3 regions of the Chryseobacterium arthrosphaerae genome follow, and region 2 is predicted to be linked to each of the others. Evidence: riboswitches for the same ligand, from Rfam matches in the RefSeq annotation. Region 2 holds a riboswitch; each other region holds the start of a gene.
What was found. A riboswitch is a leader RNA that binds a small molecule or an ion and turns the genes downstream of it on or off. The one in region 2 is predicted to bind cobalamin.
Positions count from the first base shown of each region.

Region 1: another riboswitch for cobalamin. It lies ahead of BBI00_RS18185 (TonB-dependent receptor plug domain-containing protein); the one in region 2 lies ahead of BBI00_RS01260 (T9SS type A sorting domain-containing protein).
Region 3: another riboswitch for cobalamin. It lies ahead of BBI00_RS11275 (TonB-dependent receptor plug domain-containing protein); the one in region 2 lies ahead of BBI00_RS01260 (T9SS type A sorting domain-containing protein).

Region 1 covers NZ_MAYG01000012.1:629,646-637,849, reverse strand. Annotated here, with positions in the region: gene BBI00_RS18200 (DUF5074 domain-containing protein) at 1-1,141, opposite strand, end outside; gene BBI00_RS18195 (cell surface protein) at 1,178-2,371, opposite strand; gene BBI00_RS18190 (YncE family protein) at 2,386-3,519, opposite strand; gene BBI00_RS18185 (TonB-dependent receptor plug domain-containing protein) at 3,516-5,480, opposite strand; cobalamin riboswitch at 5,665-5,849, opposite strand; gene BBI00_RS18180 (transporter) at 6,101-7,048, opposite strand; gene BBI00_RS18175 (cytochrome-c peroxidase) at 7,061-8,110, opposite strand; gene BBI00_RS18170 (MbnP family protein) at 8,103-8,204, opposite strand, start outside.
Region 2 covers NZ_MAYG01000001.1:271,943-280,146, forward strand. Annotated here, with positions in the region: gene BBI00_RS01235 (alanine dehydrogenase) at 1-1,127, opposite strand, end outside; gene tsaE (tRNA (adenosine(37)-N6)-threonylcarbamoyltransferase complex ATPase subunit type 1 TsaE) at 1,195-1,596, opposite strand; gene BBI00_RS01245 (T9SS type A sorting domain-containing protein) at 1,757-2,494, shown strand; gene dnaG (DNA primase) at 2,678-4,663, shown strand; gene clpP (ATP-dependent Clp endopeptidase proteolytic subunit ClpP) at 4,777-5,463, shown strand; gene BBI00_RS01260 (T9SS type A sorting domain-containing protein) at 5,661-6,773, opposite strand; cobalamin riboswitch at 6,845-7,032, opposite strand; gene BBI00_RS01265 (esterase-like activity of phytase family protein) at 7,291-8,204, shown strand, end outside.
Region 3 covers NZ_MAYG01000001.1:2,501,830-2,510,033, forward strand. Annotated here, with positions in the region: gene BBI00_RS11245 (GNAT family N-acetyltransferase) at 1-194, shown strand, start outside; gene BBI00_RS11250 (DinB family protein) at 283-795, shown strand; gene BBI00_RS11255 (L-threonylcarbamoyladenylate synthase) at 1,017-1,565, shown strand; gene BBI00_RS11260 (nuclear transport factor 2 family protein) at 1,674-2,018, shown strand; gene BBI00_RS11265 (CCA tRNA nucleotidyltransferase) at 2,056-3,474, shown strand; gene BBI00_RS11270 (hypothetical protein) at 3,633-4,703, opposite strand; gene BBI00_RS11275 (TonB-dependent receptor plug domain-containing protein) at 4,721-6,562, opposite strand; cobalamin riboswitch at 6,596-6,771, opposite strand; gene BBI00_RS11280 (T9SS type A sorting domain-containing protein) at 6,906-8,204, opposite strand, start outside.

The sequences.
Region 1 (8,204 bases), on a different contig from region 2:
TACGGATCATATTTCCTATCTGACCGCTGCCTCCTGTTCCGGCAATCAGAGTACCTACCTGCATATTGTCGATATTAAAGAGTACGATTCCGGTAGAAGTACCGATATATCCTTTATGTTCGTTCACTCCTACAAATGATCTTCCGTCACCACCTCCAATATTGTTGAAACCAGCAATTTTCTGCATGGTCTGAGCATTGGCAACTACCAATCTCCCACCAGGGGTATATTGGGTATCTCCTCCGTCAGCAGCCTGTTTGGATACAAAATAGAATTTGTCTCCGTAGATCGTTCCATATTGCGTGGTTGCTCCGAAAGCCTGGTTATTGTTTACATTGCTGTATACACGGTAATTGATCTGCCCATTATTGTCGATGAAGTTTACAGAACCGTTGGTATGGCCAAACCATTCTTCATTCACCAAAAAATATCCGTTGGTAAAGTTGGTGGCAGTTACATATGGGGAAACCGGAGTAATTGTTGATGAAACCGGAGTTTCATTGAATCCGACGTTAAAATTCCAGACATCCCATGAGCCATTTTCCAATGTACGTGAAGAAGCCCCTACATTAGAATATCCAAAATCTGCATCGGCAGGATTTTTTACCCAGTAAGACCAGTATCCGTTGACAGTCCATCCGGATTGCCAGTGATCATTTGCGGCATCCATAATTGTGTAGCTGTCAAAATCATATGCCGTTGTATTTACAAAACCATTCACCGGATACAGGGGATAAGTGGTATTCCCGCTTTTGATCAGTGCATTGGTATTCTGCCCGTTCAGGTCAAAACCTATTCCTCCGACCGCTGATCCGAATTGCGTTCCCTGATAAAGCAGTGTAAATAATCTGTGATCTGCTTTGGCAATAGCTTTCAGCATATCTTCTCCTGTGGCATTTCCATCCCATTTAAATCCCCATACCAGAGCATCAGGATTCTTACTGTCATTCCACTGTACCACAAAAGCAGCCTGGTTCGATCCTGAACCTACCCAATACTGAATATCAGAAAAACTGATCGTAGTGGTATTCAGCTTACTGATCCCTGAAATATCATTTCGGGGCACACCCTGAACTTTTATCTGTGCATTTGATAAACATGCAAACAGAAAAAGTATGATAAAAACATAAAACTTTTTCATTTTCTATTAAATTAAATAAATTGTATTGTTGAATTATTATTTGAGATGTAAATCATACGCTCCCGCAACTTCTGTGGAAACTTCACCCAGCCAGCCGGCTTCCTGGTTGACTCCGGTATATATTTTCATAAAATCGATACCCGGAAGTTTCACATACCTTCCACTGCTGTCTACAGCCCAGGAAATATCGATATTGGAGGCCTCATCGTTATTCGGTGCATTATCTGCATATCCGAATTCATATGATTTTCCTACCCAATAGGATCCGTCACCGTTCTGATCATAAAAATTGTTGGCCAGCCTGGTCCCCGAAAAGCTGTAAGAAGGATCTGCGAACCATAAAGGATAATAGCTCTGTGCGTGAAATGTATTTTTTGTTTTAAAGCCCTTATTCCCGAGGTTATCGGTCCATTTGATATATTCCACATCGGTCTGCCAGAATTCGCTTCCGGGGACCGGAGGTTTGTTTTCATCGGGCTTATAATAGGTAATGCTGTAATTTTTTACGGTTGTGTTTTTGAAATATTCACTACCGGCAATTTCGTACCATTCATCATTATCGGGTTTACCGTTTTTGTTTCTGTCGTAGGCCACCATAATGATTCCCGGTTCACAGGATCCTGAACGCGGCTCACTGGCATCATTTCCAAAGAATGCATTGCCAAGAACCTTAAAGTCTCTTCCATTAAGATTCGGAACAGTATGATCAAAACCGAAAACAACGTATCCGCCATAGCCTCCCAGACTGATCATGGTAGAGTTCCCTCCCACCAGAGATTCGTTCGCTTTCTGAAGCATATTGGCAGCAGTATTCCCGGGAGTATATTCGGGGATTTCATTCATAAACTGTCCTACAGCAGGCCGAAAATCCAATACTTTGGCAATATATTTACTGTAAGGTACTTTTTCTTTGGTAACGACTATTTTAGAATGGTAAACCTGTTCGTTTCCTTTATTATTGATTTTTAAAGTCAGAGGATAGGCATTTGCCTTCGGGCTGATAAACTCAAGCGCTGAACTCTGGGAGATAACAGAATCATTGATGCTCCATGTAACGGATCCTGAAGCATTGGTAGGAATGGTCAGAACTTTTAACCGCTCAATAGAATAGGAATCATCGAGTCCGCTAAATGTAAACTCGTCCTCATCATTATGCTTACAGGCTGTCACTCCTGCAAGAAGGCATGATAAAACCCCGATTTTTAAATAAGTAAAGGTATTTCTTCTCATTTCTTAAAATTTGATTATTTGTATAAAAAAGCGAAGTGGGCAGGAATATTCCCTCCTTCTGTCTTCCATCTGAAATGCCCGTTTTTATCAAAGCAATACACAAAACCCATGGATACGTAATTTCTGGCATCCGTTATATAGATATCTTCTGTGATTGGGTTAACTGCGATTCCGTAAGGTGTTTTAATCGCATTCTCGTATTCCTGATCAAAAATGTGGTTGGCAATAATCTCTTCGGTTTTCACGTCTATGATCCCGAAGGTTTTTTTATAGCTGTGGGTATTGTAATTGAATTCATTTCCGTAGAAATAAAGTTTATCATTCACAATCGTCATTTCGCTTACTGCGAGATGGAAGTCCTTTTTCACCATTCCTGTTGCGGCGTCTACCAGATATAAACTGGAAGGAACTGTATAATAATCTCCTCTTGAACTCACATACAGATCCCCATAATTGTCTTTCTTAATGTGATGAAGATTGATGGCAACATCTATTTTCCGGATTTCCGTAAAACTGTTTAAATCTATTACAGAAATGGTATTATCATAATCGGGAGCTTTATAGCCTCCGGAATTGGCAACAAATAATTGATTCCCTACGATTTCCATATCTTCGGGCTGATATCCTACGACAACTTCACGCTGAATAGCAAGAGAAGCGGTATCAATTTCCACTACTTTTCCCTTAGGGGCTTTGGGATTGATCGCTACAGGTCCTGCATAGCTGCTGGCATAGGCTTTTCCGTCTTTGAAGGCTAAATACCTGCAGTTCTGCAACGGAATGGAAGTAATTCGTTTAGCCGTTCTGGCATCCAGTACTTCAATTTTGTTGGAAACATTGACGACAATATACAGTTTGCTGCCGTAGACTTTGATATCATTTCCTACATCCCCCAGCTCTTTCACTACATTCGGGTTGATTTCCGCATAGATATTCCTGTAATAGGTTCCTTTGGTATAATCGAAAAAGTCAAGGGTACATTTATTACTTCCCATATTCCCTTCATTCAACATGTAGAATCCTTTTATTGCGGTATTTTCTGAAGGTAATCCTTCTACCACTTCCTGACGTACGATGATATCATCGGTACGGCATGAAGTAAGAAAAGCCAATACAAGAAATAAAAAATAAAAGTTTAGTTTTCTCATAGGGTGAAGTTTAGAATAAGTTTAAAATTTCTTCCGGGCATCGGATAGTTGATCACTACATCATAGTATTGATTGAAGATATTATTCATCTCCAGGCTCACTTTAAACTGATGATTTGCCCAGTTGAATTTCTTCTGAACAGACAGATCATGGGTATACCAGGGCTGCACATAATTGTACTGAATATTATCCTGGTTCACATCATACCGTTTCCCCACATAGATGGCACTGTAATTGAAACTCCAGTCTTTATAGTCTGCCATAAGGCTGAATGATCCGTTATGCCATGGCGTATAAGGAATCTGATTACGGTAGAACGTATCTTCCGGATCGCTCATATCTCTCGCACTTTGATACGTGTAGGAAAGTAACGGTCTCAATCTTACTTTTCCAAGCTGCATTTCAGTCTGGACGTTCACATCTGCTCCCATGATCTCCACCAGCCCAAGATTCATCATCAGCCAGCGGAACATACTTCCATTGGGAGCCGCTACAATTTTATCCTGTACTTTATTGTAGTAGCCGTCAACTTTAGCATAAAAGAATTTGAAGAAACTGTTGATGTTATAGTTCTTTCTATAGGTAAACCCTACATCATACTGACTGGTAAATTCCGGTCTCAGGTACGTATTTCCGATATTGGTATAATAAAGATCATTGAAGGTTGGCAGTCTGAAAATCTTTTTATAAAAAGCCCTAAGGGTAAGCTCAGGAATAATCTCAGGCTGATAGCTCATAAATACAGCAGGCGTCCATTCTCTTCTGTCTCCGGGTCTTTTGTTCTTTTCTACTTCTTCAAAAGTGAATGTTCCCAAAAGGCTTCCCAGAATTTTAAACCTGTTCCACTGGTATGTGGTTGCCAAGGCTACTAATGTTGTATAACGGGTAGGATAAGAGAAATTGTCCAGATTGGCATCCAGATTATTGTACTGGAAATCTCCGTTCAGACTGACATCCCAATTCGGAGTGATAGAATAGATATTGGAAGAAGAAAGATATACTTCCCTTTGAATATAGACATTATCCGTATAAATGATAGATTGCGAACGAACGGTATCCATGAAATGGGTATAATCGTAGGCAAATTTTGCTTTCAGCTGGGTTTCAAATTTTGGGAACAGCTTTTTTCTCAGATGGGCCTGTACGAAATAATTTTCATCCGAAAGTCTTGCTCCCCGGCCTCCAAAGCGCCCATTAACAATAGGTGCAGGCATTCCACGGTCTGAAATATACCCGTACCCTCTTACATTCCAGCTTCCGTTATTGAATATTCCATTGACAGAAGTTTCAAAACGTTTGGCTTTAATATCCGAATCCTGTCTCCTGGCAATTGTATCATAAGCCTGCTGCCCGTCAGGGTATTTTTTGGCGTAACGGAATCTGTAAATTCCGTCACTTTGCATAAATTCTCCGCTGAAACTTGAGGAAATCCTGTCTGAGATTTTCTGTTCCAGGCGGAATGAAGGGTTGAAAAGATCTATGGAAGCACTTTTTGCCCTTATGACCAGATTTGTTTTCCTGTTTCCTTTGAATACAGGTGTTTTAGGCTGCAGATAGATTGATCCTGATGAACCGAAATCTTTTGCGGGTTGAAAAATTTCACTTTTCTGCCCGTTGTACAGCGATATTTCTTCCAGGTCATCCAACGAATACCTTCCCAGGTCAACAAGGCCATTTTGTGCATTCCCCAGTTGGATCCCATCATAGAATACGCCCACATGCTGGCTTCCCATGCTGCGGATGTTGATGGTTTTTAAGCCTCCGATACCTCCATAGTCTTTGATCTGGACTCCTGAAAAATACCGCAGCGCATCCGCTACAGAATGACTGTTAAGCCTTTCAAGTTCTTCTCCCTGTAGGATTTGAGCAGGAATAATTTCTTTAAAATTCTTTTTGTAGAGACTGATAACCTTAATGGTCTCTGCATCCAGAGTGTCTTTTTTCTTTGTTTGGGAAAACAAAAAGTGAGAGGTTAACACCGAAGCGGTGAAAACAATTTTATGAAATTGAGATGTAATCAGTTTTGCCACCATTAGCTCATTCAGGGATAATGATGACGCTAATGGATATAAGAACGCAACGACAAAGCACAGCAGTCACTGCACAGAATCATTGGTGTCCTAAGCTTTATTCCACGAAAGCGTCAAACGTTTAATTTTTCTGGCAGGTCTTCTGACTTACTCCATTTTTGAAATCCTTCCCATTAAAAAACAGTGGATATATTCTTCAAAAACTTTGGTGCGGAGCTTACAGCAGCGGGTCTGTCCCGGATTTTCACCGGATTCCCTTTTAAGAGCTTTTTACGGCTCACCAAACTCCGGCAAAGATAGAAAATTATTGCTATATCCTGTTATCAACAAAATGATTTACAATATTATATATCAGAAGGCTGTAAAAAACGGTTTTAATAAAGAAATAAAACGATGAAAATCACTGTCTGCACCGGTCATTATATTTAACTTTATGCCCCAATCAGAAAGAAGGCTGCCCCAATAATGAAACAGCCTTTTGTATCAGTCATCAATGTTCAGATTCTTTACTCTTTCATTCATGACAGGAAAAATGTTTTTTACAAGATCCGTTATATTCCAATATTCAGGAACACGCTGAACCTTGATTTTGCCTCAATGTCTCCTCCGGCAAGATGGGTATATAACGGGAGCATCACTTCACTTCCCAGGCTGAACCTTTTATAAGAGGCTTCAAATCCCAGTTTTCCATATAATGCACTTCCTGCAGTATTGGGCAAGCCTTCCCCAAACTGTTTATTCTGTGCATACACTTCCCCCTGAAGCCCGGTTTTAGCAGAAAATATGGTTTTTTCATTTCCTGAGAGCTGATAGAAACCGGTGGCTGCATAATTCCATTGGTTTCCGAAGCGGTAATGTTTTTTGTTTTCAGTTTTAATGGTGTAATCGGTATTGATCAATACGGCTATTTTATTTTTTTGAAATTTATAGTTCAAAGCTGCCTGATAATCCCAGCTGCCTGTTCCCAACTGAAAGCTCGGGTTGACGCCTGATATTCCTTTTTCATCAAATTTACCCAGAGGCACTTTCACGCCGAGGCCTCCGCTCAGTTGATGGAAATTATCCCCTGACTTCACCAGCCTGTAAATTCCCATCAGATTCAGGTCACCGATTCCATTGATTCTGATATCGCCCTGCGTGGTCTTTTTTTCGTGAAAATGAAATGGCAGACTGGCATATACACTCAGTTTTTCCGTCACCGGAATTTTACCCCAGATCTGCAGTGTATTGAAATACTGATCCTGAGTGAGGTCTTTGACAAATAAATTCTCTTTGGCCTTATAATGCTGTGCAAAATATTTGACTCCTATAAATTGTGGGTTCAGTAAAGATTCAAAACCGGATGACCCGTTTCCTGCAGCACAACCACAGGCATCACAATCATCATAAAAACTGATCCTGCTATAGCTTTCAGGAGTAATATAAATACTGTCTCTTACGGTATTGGCCTTATTCAGGTTAAATAAGACCAGGCATATTATCAATATTATCTTCTTCATGTTTTCTCTCATTTATTCTGCAAATTTTGGATTGGATATAAAGCTTTTATCGGACAGTGTTTTCAGGAAAGCTATGATCAGCTGTTTTTCCTGGCTGTTCATTGCAATTCCCGTACGTCCGTTTTGTCTCAGCTGCGGATCAAGGTTTGGATTATCTTCCACATGATCCGAATAGAAATTGAGGACTGCTTCCAGGGTATAAAATCTTCCGTCATGCATATAAGGTTTGGTATATTCTATATTCCTCAGGCTTGGAACCCGGAACTTCATCCAGTCAGCCTGATCAAGGGTGACCCGGTAGCGGCCCGCATCTTTAAACTCAGTATTGTAATACATTCCCGTATTTCTGAAGCTTTCATCTGTAAAAAGCTCTCCACTATGACAGGATGCGCATTTCTGATTAAACAATGCCATGCCCTGGGATTCTTCCGGGGTAAACTGCTCCCGCCCCTGCCTGAACCGGTCATATTTTGAATCTGCTGAAACCAGTGTGGCCATAAACTGTGAAAGTGCCTTTAAAATCCTTTCTCCTGTAATGGTTTCATCTCCATAAGCTTCCCTGAAAAGTTTTTTATATTTCTGATCATTTTTGAGCTTTGAGATGGCTTCAGGTATAGAGCTGTCCATTTCATTTACGTCTGTAATAGGGCTGATTGCCTGTTGATTCAGATCATGGATCACCCCGTCCCACATATATTTTTTCAAAAAAGCCATATTCTGTATAGGGGGTGCATTCCTGATCCCGATCCTGTCATCCACACCGTGGCTTACCGTATGACCATGATGGGTAAAAGCATTTTCCTGGATATGACAAAACCCGCATGAGATGGTGTTGTTTCTGGAAAGCCTTCCTTCATAGAATAATTTTCTTCCCAGCTCTACCCCGTTTCTGGTGACCGGGTTTGAAGACTGATCAAAAGACATTTCCGGAAAGTAAGCGGGAAACTGCAAATGGTAAGCCTCATCTTTCTCCAGCGGCTGTATAACCTCATCAGAACAGGAAATACAGCCTAAAAGTATCATGAGCACAGCCAGCATCATTTTAATTGAAAAATTAATCATTGTGAACGTGATCTACTTTAAACATCTTGGTAAGGTTATTGGTGACATCTACAAGATGCTGGCTGGACCCCATCATCATATCATTGGCTGATGT
Region 2 (8,204 bases):
GTATGTCTTCCCTTGTACATATATAAACTCTGCTTCATTTCGTTTTTGCGGATCAGCATATTTTCAAAACCGCCTTCTTCATCATAATTCAAAATATAGGAAAGGAAGAAATTCGAAATCGCCTTGGTTGTTGTCCTTGGCATTCTTGAGGTAAGATTCGGAAGTCCGCAGTGGATCACACCGTGTTTGATGATGTAAGGATCTTCCATGGTGGTAAGTTCTGAAGTTTCAATCACCTTACCGTTGTCTATGGTAATATCGATGATGACGCTCCCTTTTTTCATATTCATGACCATATCTTCAGTTACGATAGGGGTCATATTCAGCCTTGGCAGCGCTCCGATCACCACATCGGCACGTCTTAGGCTTTTGCTGAGTTCCTTCGGATCTATGATAGATGTGGGAACCCTGCTGTCTACCATTGTGTGAAGTCTTCTGAGTTTAGATAATGAGTTGTCGAAAACTTTTATGCTGGCACCCAGGCCAATGGCTGCTTTCGTAGCAAATTCGCCTACAATTCCGGCTCCGAGGATTACTACTTCAGCAGGTCTTACCCCTGTAATTCCGCCCAGCATTAAACCATTTGACAATGCCAATAATTCTGAAGCATATAATATGGAAACGGTTCCTGCAATTTCACCCACCAGTCTTACCAGAGCCAGCTGCTTGTATTCATCCACGATAAATTCAAAAGCGATGGCATTTATTTTTTTCTCTGCAAGCTTTAAGAAGTATTCTTTATCTCTGAGGTTGATCTGAAGTGCTGAAACCAGATAAGTATTCGGTTTCATATATTCAATTTCATCTTCAGTAGGAGGGTTGACCTTTAAAATAAGATCCTGCCCGAATGCTTCTTTAGGATCATTGGTAATTTTTGCTCCCGATTCAGAATACTGTAAATCTGTAAAAAATGACCCTTGCCCGGCCCCTGATTCTATAATGATCTCATGACCGTGTTCTACCAACACCTGTACGGCGTCAGGAGTAATGCAGGTTCTCCTTTCGTTGAGACAGGTCTCTTTGGGAATCCCAATACTGAATTGTTTTCCCTTCTTTATAACCTCCAATTTTTCCTCTTTCGGCATCAATTCTTCTTCTGTGAAAGGAGTAAAAATATTTGTACTCATCCTTAAATTAAATTATGTCTTACAGATTGTTTTTTACACTCAATTAATGAGCAAAGATACATAATATTTAATCGAATGTAACTTCTCTGTTTTCACCCGTGTTCACAATACTCATTGTGTGGTAGTTGAGCCCGTACAGCTCATCTTCATACACTTCCGGCCATTCGATGATGCACAGGAAAGAATTGTCAAGGTATTCTTCAATCCCGATATCATAGACTTCTTCAATGTTTTTGAGACGGTAAAGATCAAAATGATATACCTTTCCCTTGGGAGTGTTATATTCATTCACAATGGAGTAGGTAGGAGAGTTTACCTCGTCTTCACTGCCCAGGTTTTTAAGCAGAAATTGAGTGAAAGTAGTTTTTCCGGCACCCAGGTTTCCCTTTAATAAAAGGATATTATATTTTAGATTAGGAATGACTTCATCCACAATGTGCTGCCATTCCGGTAAAGATTGTATTTTCATTTGCCAAATTTAAATCTAAATTATGTTTTTTATTATTATTTTGATTGCTAATAACAAAGAGTAAGTCCTTTTTATGTATCGTATCGTTTGTTTGGAGTGGTGTTTTCTTGTGTTTTCGATAATGAAACCTTATATTTGATTGAATACTAAATATTTTATTATGAAAAAAATTTACTTAGCTTTATTTATTTCTTTTTTTGGAATAGCAGGCGCACAAGTAGGTACAACCTGTACCAACCCTATTGTAATTACCTCCTTGCCATATACGACAACGGATGACACCGCAAATTATGCAGACAATTATGACCCTGATCCTGATAACAGCCCGGCTTGCAGTGGTTCTGCAGATGATTTTGGCAATTATTACCATGGCGGGAATGATGTGATTTATTCTTATACCGCTGCCTCTTCAGGAACTATAAAAATAGAAATTCCCGGTGCAACGGGATGGACAGGCTTATTTGTTTATACCAATTGCGCAGATATCGGCTTGAACTATGCTGCATGTGAAGGCAATGTTTCAGATGATGATTTACTTATTGATAATTTTGCAGTAACTGCAGGGCAGACCTATTATATATTGATTTCTTCATGGCCAGCCCCGCAAACTGTTCCTTATACGCTGAACGTTACCTCTCTGACACTTTCCGTACATGATGCTGAAGTGAAAAAGAAGCAGACCGGAATTTATCCTAACCCTGCAGCCAAAGATTTATTTTTTAAATCAGAAAAAGAGATTACTTCCGCAACCGTTTATACCATGGAAGGTAAAAAACTGGAAACCGCAAAAGTGAATAACAATTCGATTTCGGTGAACCATCTGAGTGCAGGAAGTTATATTGTGGAGTTTACGGATAGATCAGGTAATACCTCTGCAAAAATATTCATCAAGAAGTAAAGACATCCTTTATTTCTGACGCTTAAAAATCTCCGTTACGGAGATTTTTTTATTGATAAAGCGATGAGGTCAGGTTTCTGTCTGTTGATTATTGGCTGGTTTTGTTCATTTTTTTGTTTTTGCCGGTTTTAAATTCTGCTGCCCGAAGCTTCAGATTTGTACATAAATACTTAATTTTACAGCATGATTTCCAAACAGACCATAGATAAGATATTCTCCACGATCAGAGTAGAAGAGATTGTGGGTGAATATGTGCAGTTGAAAAGAGCAGGGTCTAATTTCAAAGGGCTCAGTCCTTTTCACGACGAAAAGTCGCCAAGTTTTGTGGTGTCACCAAGTAAACAGATCTGGAAAGATTTCTCTACCGGAAAAGGAGGTACGGCCATCTCTTTCCTGATGGAAATTGAGAATTTTACTTATCCTGAAGCGCTTCGCCACGCCGCTAAGAAATACGGAATTGAGATTGAAGAAGATCAGCGTGAAATTTCCGAAGAGGCCAAAAATGCGCAGACGGAAAAAGATCTTCTCTATAAAATTCATGAAGTGGCCAATACCTATTTTCAGGAAATACTTTGGGATGATCAGGAGGGAAGAAGCATAGGACTTTCTTATTTTAAAGAAAGAGAGCTTAAGGATGATATCATCAGAAAATTCCAGTTGGGATATTCTCCGGAGAAAAAGAATGCTTTTACAGCATATGCGCTGGAGAAAGGGTATACGAAGGAAATACTTGAAAAATCAGGACTTTCCATCTTCCCTGAAAACACTCCTGCCGGGGTAGACCGTTTCCGGGAAAGGGTTATTTTCCCGATTCACAGTTTTTCAGGAAGAGTATTGGGATTCGGAGCAAGGATACTGAAGAGCAATGTCAAAACGGCAAAATATCTTAATTCCCCTGAAACCGAAATCTATCATAAATCCAATGTTCTTTATGGTTTAAACCAAAGTAAACAGGCCATTTCAAGAAAGAACGGCTGTCTTTTGGTAGAAGGATATATGGATGTGATCTCCCTGCATATGTCAGGGATCGAAAACGTAGTAGCAAGTTCGGGAACCTCCCTTACCACCGAGCAGATTAAACTGATCAAAAGGCTTACTGAAAACGTAACCATCCTTTTCGACGGAGATAATGCCGGAATTAAAGCAAGTTTCCGCAGTATCGACATGCTGCTGACAGAAGGGATGAACATCCGTGTTTTGCTTTTCCCTGACGGGGATGACCCGGATTCCTTCGCCAGAAAGCACCCGCAGGAATACGTTGAAAAATACATCGAAAACGAAGCGACGGACTTCATCGATTTCAAAGCGGAAATCCTGTTGAGAGATGTAGGCAATGATCCTATCAAAAAGGCAGAAGCCATCCGTGATATTGTAAAATCGGTTTCCTTTGTACAGAATGCACTGAAAAGAGAAGTTTATCTGAAGGAAGTTTCCAATAAATTCGGACTTTCTGAGCAGAGCCTTTTCAACGAGCTGGATGTTCAGAAGCAGATCACCCAGAACCAGACCCACCACGTTCAGCAGCAGCAAAAAGAGAAGGAAACCCCGAAAATGGAGATTGTTCCTCCGGATAAGGAAAAAGAAGATCCTTTCCTGTTTGATGTTTTGTTTATGGAAAACAAACTTGTTGAGCATATGTTGGCATTCGGGGATATCGTTCTTAAAAGGAGAAATGAAAATAATGAAGAATATCAGATAACAGTTATTGAAGAAATTCTTCATCACTTTGAAGAGGAAGAATATACTTTTTTAGTTAAAGGGAATGAGATTATTATCAATCAGGTAAAGGAAGGAATTCAGAAAGACGAGTTGAGAAGTGGAAACTTTTTTGTATCTTTTATGGATGAAGAAATTACCACAAAGGTTGTAGATGCATTGATTCCTCTGGATGAACTGGAAAACTGGGCTTCCAGAAATATTTATCCGCCCAATTACGGAGATAAGGTGGCAGATCAGATTAAAGGTGATGTCTTATTGCATAAATACAGGTATATCGATTATCTGATCACCGAAACAGATAAACAGCTCGATCAGTACAGGGATACTGATGAATTGAAATATTATGAGCTCATAAAAAAAATAACGCTGCTGAAACAGGCTTCGATAAGGCTGAACAATATCATTGAATATTCACCCATCAAAGGAATCTATAGAGACAGAAGAAGATAATTCAGGCACAATGTTTTCTAAGATTCTGTGACAAAAAGTCCTATAAAATTTTAGGAATAAATATTGTAATTTAAACTTCGAGAATATTTGTTAAAATAATACATAATAGAAATATGGACATTAAAAAGGAATTCAGAGATTTCTCTGTAAAACATTTAGGAAACAACGGTCTGGTTACCGATCAGTATATGGGAATGTATGGCCCAACGAATCTTACCCCGTACATCATGGAAGAAAGAAGATTGAACGTTGCTCAGATGGACGTTTTCTCCCGTCTGATGATGGACAGGATTATCTTCCTGGGAACAGGTATTGATGATCAGGTAGCGAATATCGTTACGGCACAGCTTTTATTCCTTGAAAGTGCAGACCCTTCAAAAGATATTCAGATTTATATCAACTCTCCGGGTGGTAGTGTATATGCAGGTTTAGGTATTTATGACACCATGCAGATCATCAAGCCTGATGTAGCTACAATCTGTACAGGGATGGCAGCATCAATGGGAGCAGTACTACTGGTGGCAGGTGAAAAAGGAAAACGTTCTGCACTGAAGCACTCAAGAGTAATGATCCACCAGCCTTCAGGAGGAGCACAGGGTGTTGCTTCTGACATGGAGATCAACCTTAGAGAGATGTTGAAACTGAAGCAGGAGCTATATGAAATCATCGCGCACCACTCAGGCCAGACCTACGATTGGGTTGAAAAATCTTCTGACAGAGATTACTGGATGACTTCTGAAGAAGCTAAAGGCTACGGAATGGTAGATGAGGTACTTCAGAGAGCAGCTGAGAAAAAATAATTGATTGTAAAATCACAGAAACCGCACCCATCTGGTGCGGTTTTTTTATGATCTGCAAAATTTTGATTCTGTTATTAAAGGTTTAGATTCCTACGGAATGACCATTTGGGGTAAACCATTATTTCAATTGGGTCATTCCGTAGGAATCCGGCTGGTATTGCATTATCAGAATATGGGAAAGCTACAACACTGATTTCCTATTTTTTAACAATTTTATGTATCGTAGAACGATCATTTGTTTTAATCTCAACGAAATAAATTCCTGTCTGTAATGATTGAATATCAATTTTAGTCATCTGGGAAGTCATCACTTTCTGTCCTGTTACAGAATAAATATTCACCTCCTTAAGCTTTTCAGTGGTTTCGATCTGAATAACATCACTGGCGGGATTAGGATAAATACTGAATTTTTTCTTATTCACATCCGAAACTCCCAGCATTGCATCAGCTGCTTCTGCAGGCGTGAAAGGTCTTCTTTCTCCAAAGCTCAGTCCAAGCCAATCGTTGTTTGCCAGTTGAACCTGAGACAGATTATCCTTCGTTTGCCAGCTTGATAAATCTTTTCCTTTGTATACTTTCCAGCTGTCAGTTCCTGAAGAATTTCCGGTAAAGCTGTTTAATGACAGGGTGGAAATTTGACTGTTAGCTGTGGTAAAATTAAAATACGGAGCCTGGGCCTGAATTAACTGTAGAGCCTGCTCAGCGGTTAATGTACCGTTGTATTTGATCCCAAAAACGAAAGAATGCGCATTGCCGTTAGCATTATCTGTCCCGAAATCAATAACGACAAGGCTTTTATGAGTTCCGGTTCCGATCCAGTTGGTGATCTGAGATGAGGTATACCATTGGGAACTATAGGCAGGGACAGGGGTGGATGGGGGAATATCCATATCATCCAGACCATATTTAATACCAAACCATAATCCGTCTATTAAATCAACATAACCTGCACCATTATTGTTATTCGACATATTTTCTGCATCTGAACCTATCCAGGGTATCCAGGAATCATTAGTACCTGGAGTATGGTGGTTGTATTTGAAGCTGTAGAGAAACCCTGATAAAATATCAGCTTCCATGTTAGGTTCTGCTGATATAATAGCATTCATCATATCTTCTGCTTTTAAATTATCAGCATCAAAGCGATATCCCCATGCATAAGAATTGGGGGTTGTATCGTCATTGAAATCGGCAATGAAATAAGCCTTTTTAGAACCGGTTCCTACCCAGAATTTAATGTCGTTTTCTGTAAACTGGGCCGACAACAACTGCATACAAAGCAGTAAGAAAAAAAAATAGATTTTTCTCATGATATTATTAAATTAAAGTTTTATTCCCGAAACTTATGGCAGAAAAAAGAACCTGTCTTTGTTCCCCGGATTTTAAACAGTGTCCTAAGGCAGGTCTCCTGGCTCACATCCTTTAGCAGCCTTCCCGGAAATTGATCCAGTGGCAAAAATGCTAGAGGTGAAACGGTTTACAGTTGCGGGTACAGCTCAAGAATTGAATAATATTCTCACTTGATTCCCTATTAATGAACAGTGTTCAACCTTAAAACGCCGCAAATATATCATATAAATTTTTGGTACTCCTTTTGTGAATTATTGATCCGTTTCCTGTTGTAGAAAATTATAATAAGCATTTATAGTGCTGTATTTTTTAAATTAATAAGGAATTTGATATTGTGTTTTTATTTCCGGATTCTGATACCGGTTATTATTGTTGATGTTGAATTCATTTTGCAGGCTCTATTGTTAAAGTACAATTATCATTGTATTCAAGATCAGTTTATAATCAATTTATACTTTCGCAGCCATAAAAGAAAATATGAAAAAGTTACTTTTATCTGTTTTGATGCTGGCTGCATTGGCATCATGTAACGACAATGATACGGTAAACAATCCGGATACTGATATCAATTACTCAAGACTTCCCCAGGAATTTCCTTTTACCAAATTGGCAACAATCAATGGAGTAGACGTGATCAATGGTGGGTTTGGTTCAGGAGCGGCGGCACATCCTACCCGAAAAGGAGAATTTTATGTGATTACAGACCGTGGCCCGAATACTGATTATCTGAACGGAAAAAAATTCCTGACACCCAATTTCACGCCAACCATTATGCATTTTAAGATCAATGCAGACGGGAATGTGGAGGTTATTAAATATATTAAACTTAAAAACCCGGGAGGACAGCCTATTACTGGGCTTCCGAACCCTGTGGGAATGGGCAGTACAGGAGAAGTTCCTTATGATGCTTCCGGAAATGTTCTGGGTACGGATAAATACGGATTGGACAGTGAAAGTATTGTTGCTGCACCGGATGGTACATTCTGGGTTTCTGACGAATATGGCCCTCATATTGTACATTACAATGCTGACGGGATTGAACTGGAAAGAATAAGTCCGGTTGGGGTAAATACAGGCCCGAGAAAATTACCTGCAGTTTTAGCCAAAAGAAGAGCCAACAGAGGAATGGAAGGTCTTTGTATGACACCGGATGGAAAAACCCTGGTAGGTACCATGCAATCGATGATGTTTGTCCCTACTAAAGCGTTGGCAACCAATACAACCCTGATAAGAATTGTGACATTTGATATCAGTACCGGGCAGACCAGACAGTTTCTATATAAACAGGATGGTGGAGCTTCCGATTCCGTTTGTGATATTACCGCACTGAGCAATACTGAATTTTTAGTGATCGAAAGGGATGGAAATTTCGGTTCACAGGGAGGAATCAA
Region 3 (8,204 bases), 2.2 Mb from region 2:
TCAACCAGGATCACAGAGGAAAAGGATATTCCAAAGCACTGATCGAAGAATCTAAAGACCTTTGCCGGTCATCAAAAGCCTGCGGTATCCTTCTGGAAACAGGAAAAAGCAATGACATCGGAAATCAGCTGTATCCTGCATGTGGTTTTGAACTCTATGATTCGGTAAACTTCTATGAGTGGAGCAATTCATAAGTAATGAGTAATTATTAATGAGTAATAATTTATACTTGAATCACTTAACCCGCATCACGAACATCTAACAACTTATAACACAAACCATATGACAGATTTTCAGAAATACATTCAAAGATATTTAGATCAGATTCCTTCAGGAAACTGGCTGGAGCAATTAAAAATTTCAGGAGAGAAAACAGCCGGAATCTATGCCAACCTTACTGAAGAACAGTCCAGATTTGCCTATGCCGAAGGAAAATGGACCTTGAAAGGATTACTGTTACATTTATCCGATACGGAAAGGGTTTTTCAATACCGGATCCTCGCTTTTGCAAGAGGTGATAAAAATAACCTTCCGGGATTTGATGAAAATGAATACGCCGATCAGTCTTTTGCAGAGGAAAGAAGTCTTGAATCTCTGTTAGAAGAATACAAACTGGTCAGAAAATCTTCTGAGATCCTGTTGGAAAACCTTCGTCCTTCCGCTTTACAAAACAAAGGAACTGCCAATGGCCATGAAATTTCCGTAGAAACCATCGGAAAACTTATTGTGGGCCATAATTATCATCACCTGAATATTATTGAGGAGAGGTATTTATCGAAATTGGGGTTCATGTAATAAATGGGTTAAAGCCCATTTCTATTGAATAAAGCAAATGTCTTCAATATTTCAATCGGAAAACATTAATAGGAACGGGCTTTAGCCCGTTTTTCTAAAAACATATGTTCCGTTGGCTTTAGCCCAAACCTATTACAACACCATCGTATTTATAACGCATTTTTTTGTCTAAAATTCACAGATTATCTACCTTTACCCAGCGATTTGAATGGTATAAAAATATGGAACACATTATCGAGATATTACAATCCGGCGGAACGATTCTTTACCCTACAGATACGATCTGGGGAATTGGTTGTGATGCTACCAATATAGAAGCAGTCAATAAAATTTTTGACATCAAGAAGCGTGAAAAGAACAAATCCATGATCATTCTCGTAGAGTCTGAGAAAAGACTTCAGGATCTGGTAGATGTTCCTGAAATGGCATGGGAAATCATTGACCTGAGTGAAAAGCCGGTAACTATTGTTTACGAAAATCCAAGAGGTCTGCCTAAAGAACTTCTTGCAGAAGACGGAAGCATTGGAATCCGTCTTGTGAAAAATGATTTCTGTAAAAAACTGATTTCCAAACTGAACAGACCTCTGGTTTCTACTTCGGCTAATTTCAGTGGGGAAAAAAGTCCGTTGAAGTTTTCTGATATTTCAGAAGAAATGGTAAAACTTGTAGATTATGCTGTGGAAGAAGACAGGGAAAAAGTTTCGAAATATTCAGGTTCTTCGGTAATTAAAATATGGAGTGATAACAGGATAAAGGTTCTCAGAGAATAAGAATTCTGTATCAGTCTGTTTATTTTTCGGAGTCTTGCCTGGTTATATCGGCAGGATTTCTTTTTTTTAGTTTTATCTTTGCACATTCAACTCATAAAAATATATGCTATGAATCATCAGGATTTTGCTCAACTATGGGTCAATGCATGGAATTCTCATGATTTGGAGAATATCCTTTCTCATTATTCTGAAGATATTGAAATCACGACTCCTATGATAGCCCTGGCTACAGGAGGTAAAGAAAGCTCTCTGCAGGGGAAGGAAGCGGTTCGTGAATACTGGAAAAAGGCGCTGGATAAATTTCCGGATCTTCGTTTTGAACTGATCCATTCCACAGCAGGTGTAGATTCCGTGGCATTATTTTATAAATCTATTATGGATAAGCATGCCGTAGAGGTGATGTTTTTTGATGAGGAAGGGAAAATTAACAGAATGTATGCTCATTATGATTAATGAGCTGCAAGGGTAGAAATTGACACTATTATTAACGATGAAAATTAATCTTAACCAAAATAAAAATTTAAAACTTTTCAAAATCATTTCTGAAGCTGCGGAAAGGAACAATCAGTCTGTATATATTGTAGGCGGGTACGTTCGTGATCTCCTGATGAAAAGGAAAGCATCTACAGATATCGATTTTGTGACGGAACAAAGCGGTATTGAGCTGGCTCAGAATGTCGCTCAGGATATCGATCCCAAATTAAAGGTTTCCATTTTCAAAACCTATGGAACAGCCATGATCAAATATAAAGATCTTGAACTGGAGTTTGTAGGGGCCAGAAAGGAAAGTTATACGGAAAACAGCAGAAAACCCGAAGTGGAAGGCGGCAGCCTGGAGGACGATCAGAAGAGAAGGGATTTCACCATCAATGCAATGGCTATCTCTTTAAATAAAGATAATTTCGGTGACCTCATCGACCCTTTCAATGGGATTAAAGACCTCGAAAAAGAGATTTTGAGAACACCTCTTGAGCCTGCCCAGACGTACTCTGATGATCCGTTAAGGATGATGAGAGCCGTACGTTTTGCTTCTACTTTACATTTCACTATTGAAGAAGGATCTCTGCAAGCGATCAAACAGGAAGCAGAAAGAATCAAGATTGTTTCTATGGAAAGGATCATGGTAGAATTTAATAAGATCATGATGTCTTCAAAGCCTTCTGTCGGTTTAAAGCTGATGGAGCAAACGGGACTTCTGAAACTGGTGATTCCTGAACTGATCGAACTAAAAGGTGTAGAAGAGGTTGAAGGACAGACCCATAAAGACAACTTCTACCATACGCTGGAAGTTGTTGACAATATTTCTGAAAATACGGATAATCTTTGGCTTCGCTGGGCTGCACTGCTTCATGATATTGGAAAAGCTCCTACGAAAAAGTTTGTAGAAGGGACAGGCTGGACTTTCCACGGGCACGAATTTCTGGGCTCAAAAATGGTAAAAGCTCTTTTCCAGCGCCTGAAACTGCCATTGGGAAGTGACATGAAATATGTTCAGAAAATGGTAAAGCTTTCCTCCCGTCCTATCGCTCTGATTACGGATGATGCCTCGGATTCTGCATTAAGAAGGCTTTTATTTGATGCCGGAGAAAATCTTGAGGATCTTTTTACTCTTTGCAAGGCTGATATTACAACCAAAAACTCTAAAAAGCAGGAAAAGTTCAAAAAGAATTTTGAATATGTAGCGGTAAAGATCAAAGAAGTGGAAGAAAAGGACCAGGTGAGGAATTTCCAGCCCCCTATCACCGGAGAGGAGATTATGACCATGTTTAATCTTAAACCGGGCCGTGAAATCGGAATTCTGAAAGAGAAAGTAAAGGAAGCAATTCTGGAAGGTGAGATTCCTAATGAAAAGAAAGAAGCTACGAAATTTGTGATTGCTGAAGCAGAAAAACTGGGATTAACAATTTAATCTTTATTGAATATAATAATAGCCCGGCGGGATGTTCCATCCCGCCGGGCTATTTGTTTCTAGTAGAAACAAAGCCGGCCGGTTTCGAAGAAACCGGCCGGAAAAAAACACAAATGATGAAAAAAAATAAAAAATTATATATCGCCTAAGCGTTGTTTTTAATTTTTATAGAATCCATTAGTTCCGATTCCTGCAGTGAAATTTCTTAATAAATTACCGTTAACAGCATCATAAACATTTACTTTACCATCTGTTGTATAGTTTGCATCCGCTGCAAAAATTTTACCGTCAATTACATTAAATCCATAAACATCACCTACAGCCGTTGCAACAGGTTTTACCGGAATAGTTGAAGATCCGATAGTCATTGCATAGATCTTATTTGTATTGGTGATAAAATAAAATCTATCATTATCAGCGCTAAGCTTTTGTACTTTTGGTATTGCCGTCAAAGTTGTTGTTTCATAAGTTCCATTGGCGGTGTTAATTTTATAAATGAATGAATTAGTATCACCCGAAACCAGTACATAAGCATTTCCTTTATATGAAATAAGGTCTCTGATAATTCCTTCATTGGGAAGATTTACTGTTTGGCTGATTACATTTGTAGAAGGATTTACAATAGTAACAGTATATCCCGTTGGAATCGCATTCCAGTTGGCATCGTAGCCTACACCATCGGATTGTACTACAATGCTGCCATTTGCTTCAACTACTTTTTCAGCAGCATTTGTAAGATCAATACTTTTTACGAAAGAGTTATCTGAAATATTATAAATATTAAGTTTTCTCTTATGTGTATCAAAATTACTATTAGTTACATAATATTGTTTTCCTGAAAAAGCAATATATCTTGCTCCGTCAAGGTTTGAGGTTACAGTAGTCTGCTTCTTGAATGTATAGCGATCTACAATGTCAATTTTATTCGGGATATTAGAAACCAAATAAGCACGGTCTCCATTGAAACCTATACTTTGAAGTACCTTCCCTAATGGCTCATTATTATTATTTACGCCATAGATCTTATTAAATACCGTTGCAAGATTATTGCTGATATAAGAAACTTCAGAAGTTGTCGTTGTAAACCCACCTTCGTTGGAAATAATCACTCCGGAGTCAAATCTAAGTGTTCCGTCAATTGTTTCTTCAAAACTACTGTCAGTGCTACATGAAACGTTGAAAAGTAACATGGAAGCAGCTACAAGAGATAAAATTTTTCTAATATTCATATGTAAATTAATTTATTCTAAAAATTGATATTTAAATTGATACTGTAATTTCTTTTAGGTAACGGATAAGAAAGCATTGTATAATATGTTTCATTAAGAATATTATTAACTTTAAATCCTATCGTATAATTTTTAAAAACAGTTGCTTCTACCCCGGCATTCAGTACAAAATAGGGAGTGAGAGCATAAGCTTTTGTCTCATTAGAGTCGGTATAAGTTGATCCGTTAAACATCCCCTGCACATATAATTTCATAAAATCATAATGATAATCTATATTTCCGGTAAATTTATGTAAGGGAACATACATCAATTGCTTTTGAATATCGAGATCTGTTGACCTGGTATAGGAATATCCCAGATTAGATTTCAAAATATGCTTTCCAAACTGTTTTTCTAATTCCAACTGAGTTTCCAGTCCATATGCTTCCACTCTATTAGTATTGGAAGCAGCATAATATCCGGCAGGAGTTTGGAGCCAACGGATCATATCCTGAATTTTCATATAATAAGGAGCTACAGAAAGTTTAAAGACTCCCATTTTAAAAAGGTTTCTCAACTCAAATTGATAAGAGGTTTCAGGTTTTAAATCTTTATTTCCTCCCAGAGCCCAATACAAATCATTAAATGAAGGCGCTCTGAAATTTCTTGAAACATTTAATTCCAGCTCATACCATTTTGCTGTATTCCATTTTCCTGAGAAAGAAAATAAAGTTGGCGAACTTATGTCTTCAACAAAATCTTTTTTAATTCCAGCTTCAAAACGTAAATCCTTTGTTGGGAAATAACGAAGTAAGGCCGAAACAGCCCCTGCATTCCTACTAATATCTCCAATTCCTGAACTCCCCTCTCCTTTTCCTTTATTGGTCTGAAATTCACCAATAATATTGATATTCCATTTTGAATTTAGAAAATAATTGAAATCGTTTTTTAAAATATAGTTTTTTCCTGTTCCTCCACTACTTGCAGGCTTGCCAAGAGTACCAAAATATTGAAAATTCTCTTCTGTGTAAGCAGCCCTGAATGAATTACTGAATTTTGTATTATTCCAATCCCATGAAACAAGACTCCGAAGATTCTGAGTTTCATACTTTGTTTTATTTTCCAGATCTCCGAAATGAACAGGATAATGTTGTTTTCCATCAAAAATCTCTGATATCCAGGAAACCTGATGTTTCGGAGCTATCTTATAGGCAACTGCTATATTAATATTAGTATTATAATACTGTCCATTATCATTGTTATAAATTTTTCTGTAATCTTCCTCAACTGTATAATCGTTTTTACTTATCGAGTGATTTCCCGAAACCTTAAAACTGAACTTATCATTACTGTAAGAACCTTTCACAAAGTTATTATAGGTATTAAAAGATGCTACCTCAGAAAATAGGGCCCCGTGAAAACCTTTATTAAAATCAAGGGTATTATTGAGGTGAATACTCCCGCCAATGGCTCCGCTGCCGTAGATAACACTCCCTCCGCCAGCTTTTATTCCGATCTGGTCATAGCCGAACGCAGCAATATTATTGATATCTCCCTGTCCTAAAAAATTAGAGTTGATATTAATGCCGTTCCATACAAAAGCAGTCTGCTGAGCAGTAGTTCCTCTGAAAGATGGAGAAGAAACCGCTCCACGGCCATTTTCTTTAATATAAACCTGAGATTGAAATCTGAGAAGTTCGGAAAGGTTGGTTGAGTTTTTTTCAACTTCTTCTGCTGAGATGGTTTTTACAGGATGAAAGAGCTTCACTCTGCTCATCTGATTGTCGAAAACATAAATAGTATCTATGGTCTTCTCCTGTGCTAAAAGAAAACAGCCATAAGACGAAAAAAACAGTACTAAAGATCTTTTTATACCCATATTCTTTTACTTTTCCTCCGAAAGCAATATGTTTTTTAAATTATAATTCCGGCAGGTCTCCTGACTTTCGCTTTCTGCACCTTCCCGTTTTCACAGTGGTTTTTTACAGAAATTTTTATTGCGATCTACAGTTGCGGGGACAGTCCGGGAGTTACACCCGATTCCCTTTTCATTCCAAAATACTGGAAACCAAAATTTTTGCAAAGATAGTTTTTTATATGTATTGGACAAAAACCAGACATATCGCCCAAAGCACTATGTTTTTCCGACATATATACAAAAGAGCAGCTGCTCTCATTACTGAAAACAGCTGTTCATACCACTACTTGTATTTAATATGAAATTATTTTTTGATGAATTTATAAGTCTGCTGTTTTCCTCTTTTTACCGAATATTGAAGAATATAATCCCCATTGGATAAAGATGATACATCAATACGGTCTTCTACAGCATCATATGATTTTACTTTTTGTCCTGCCATATTATATATTTCCGCCTTTTCAATTTTTTCTGTTCCCTTGAAATACAGGATATCAGCAACAGGATTAGGATAAATACTTATTGTATTTTTATCTTTTAATAGTTCTTTGGTAGACAGGTAGCTGGTAAGATCCAGATAAAAAGCAACCATCTGATTGGAAGAATCGGTCCCCATACCTGCAATTTTCTTTCCGTCCTGGGAAATGGCAAGAGGCAGCCCCATCGTTACCCCGTTGGTATTAATACCTAATCCTACTGCATAATCATTAAGATTAATACGTCCGCTTTCCGATGTCCAGATAAAACCTTCTCCTGACATTGGCGGTGCTCCGAATGCCCTGTAATAGCCAATGACTTTTGTACCGTCTGCAGAAATTCCTGTAGCGCCTCCTTTGAAGAAGAATGAGGCATTGGGATGCGTTATATAAGTAAGCCCGTTTGTAGCATTCCAGACATAGGGATTAGGGTTTCCGGCTCCTATAATCGTGTTTCCGTCCGCAGAAATGCCCCCTGCTTCACCTACGTTATTCCCGTTACCATCTGTAATGAAGGTCTCGGCTCCATCTACCCATTTTGCACCGCTTCTTGTTCCTGTTGGTTCATCCTGCCATCCTACAATCACCATTCCGTTGGCACTTATGGCATTTGCCCTTGAACTTCTTCCCGGTACTATACTTCCCAGGTCTACCATTCCGCCGGTTTCATCCCATTTCACGGCATGTGCATTGGCTGCAGTAAGAAAGCCCAGCCCTACAATCGTATTTCCGTCCGTTGACATTCCCCATGTAGAGCTTACACTCCCATCCCAGCCGGTAGGTACAAGGCCTCCCCTGTTTACCCATGTGGAAGTTGCTATATCATAAGTTGATATTTCATTAAATCCTGTTGCGGTATTGGTAACTGAAGAGGCTATTTTCTTTCCGTCATTAGAAACAACGGTTCTTCCTGCAGCCGGATATCCGTTGGAGATCATTCCTATCTGTTCAAGTCCTCCGGCGGCAGTCCATTTATATATTCCGCCGGCACTGGTATGCATACTCACGATTCCACTGTCAGAAACTGAGCCTACATTATAATTTCCCAAGCCCATTACCGTAAGCTGTGCTTCCGCAATATTAAAATTAAGAAAGAAATAAGCCGCCAATACTTTCATTGACATTTT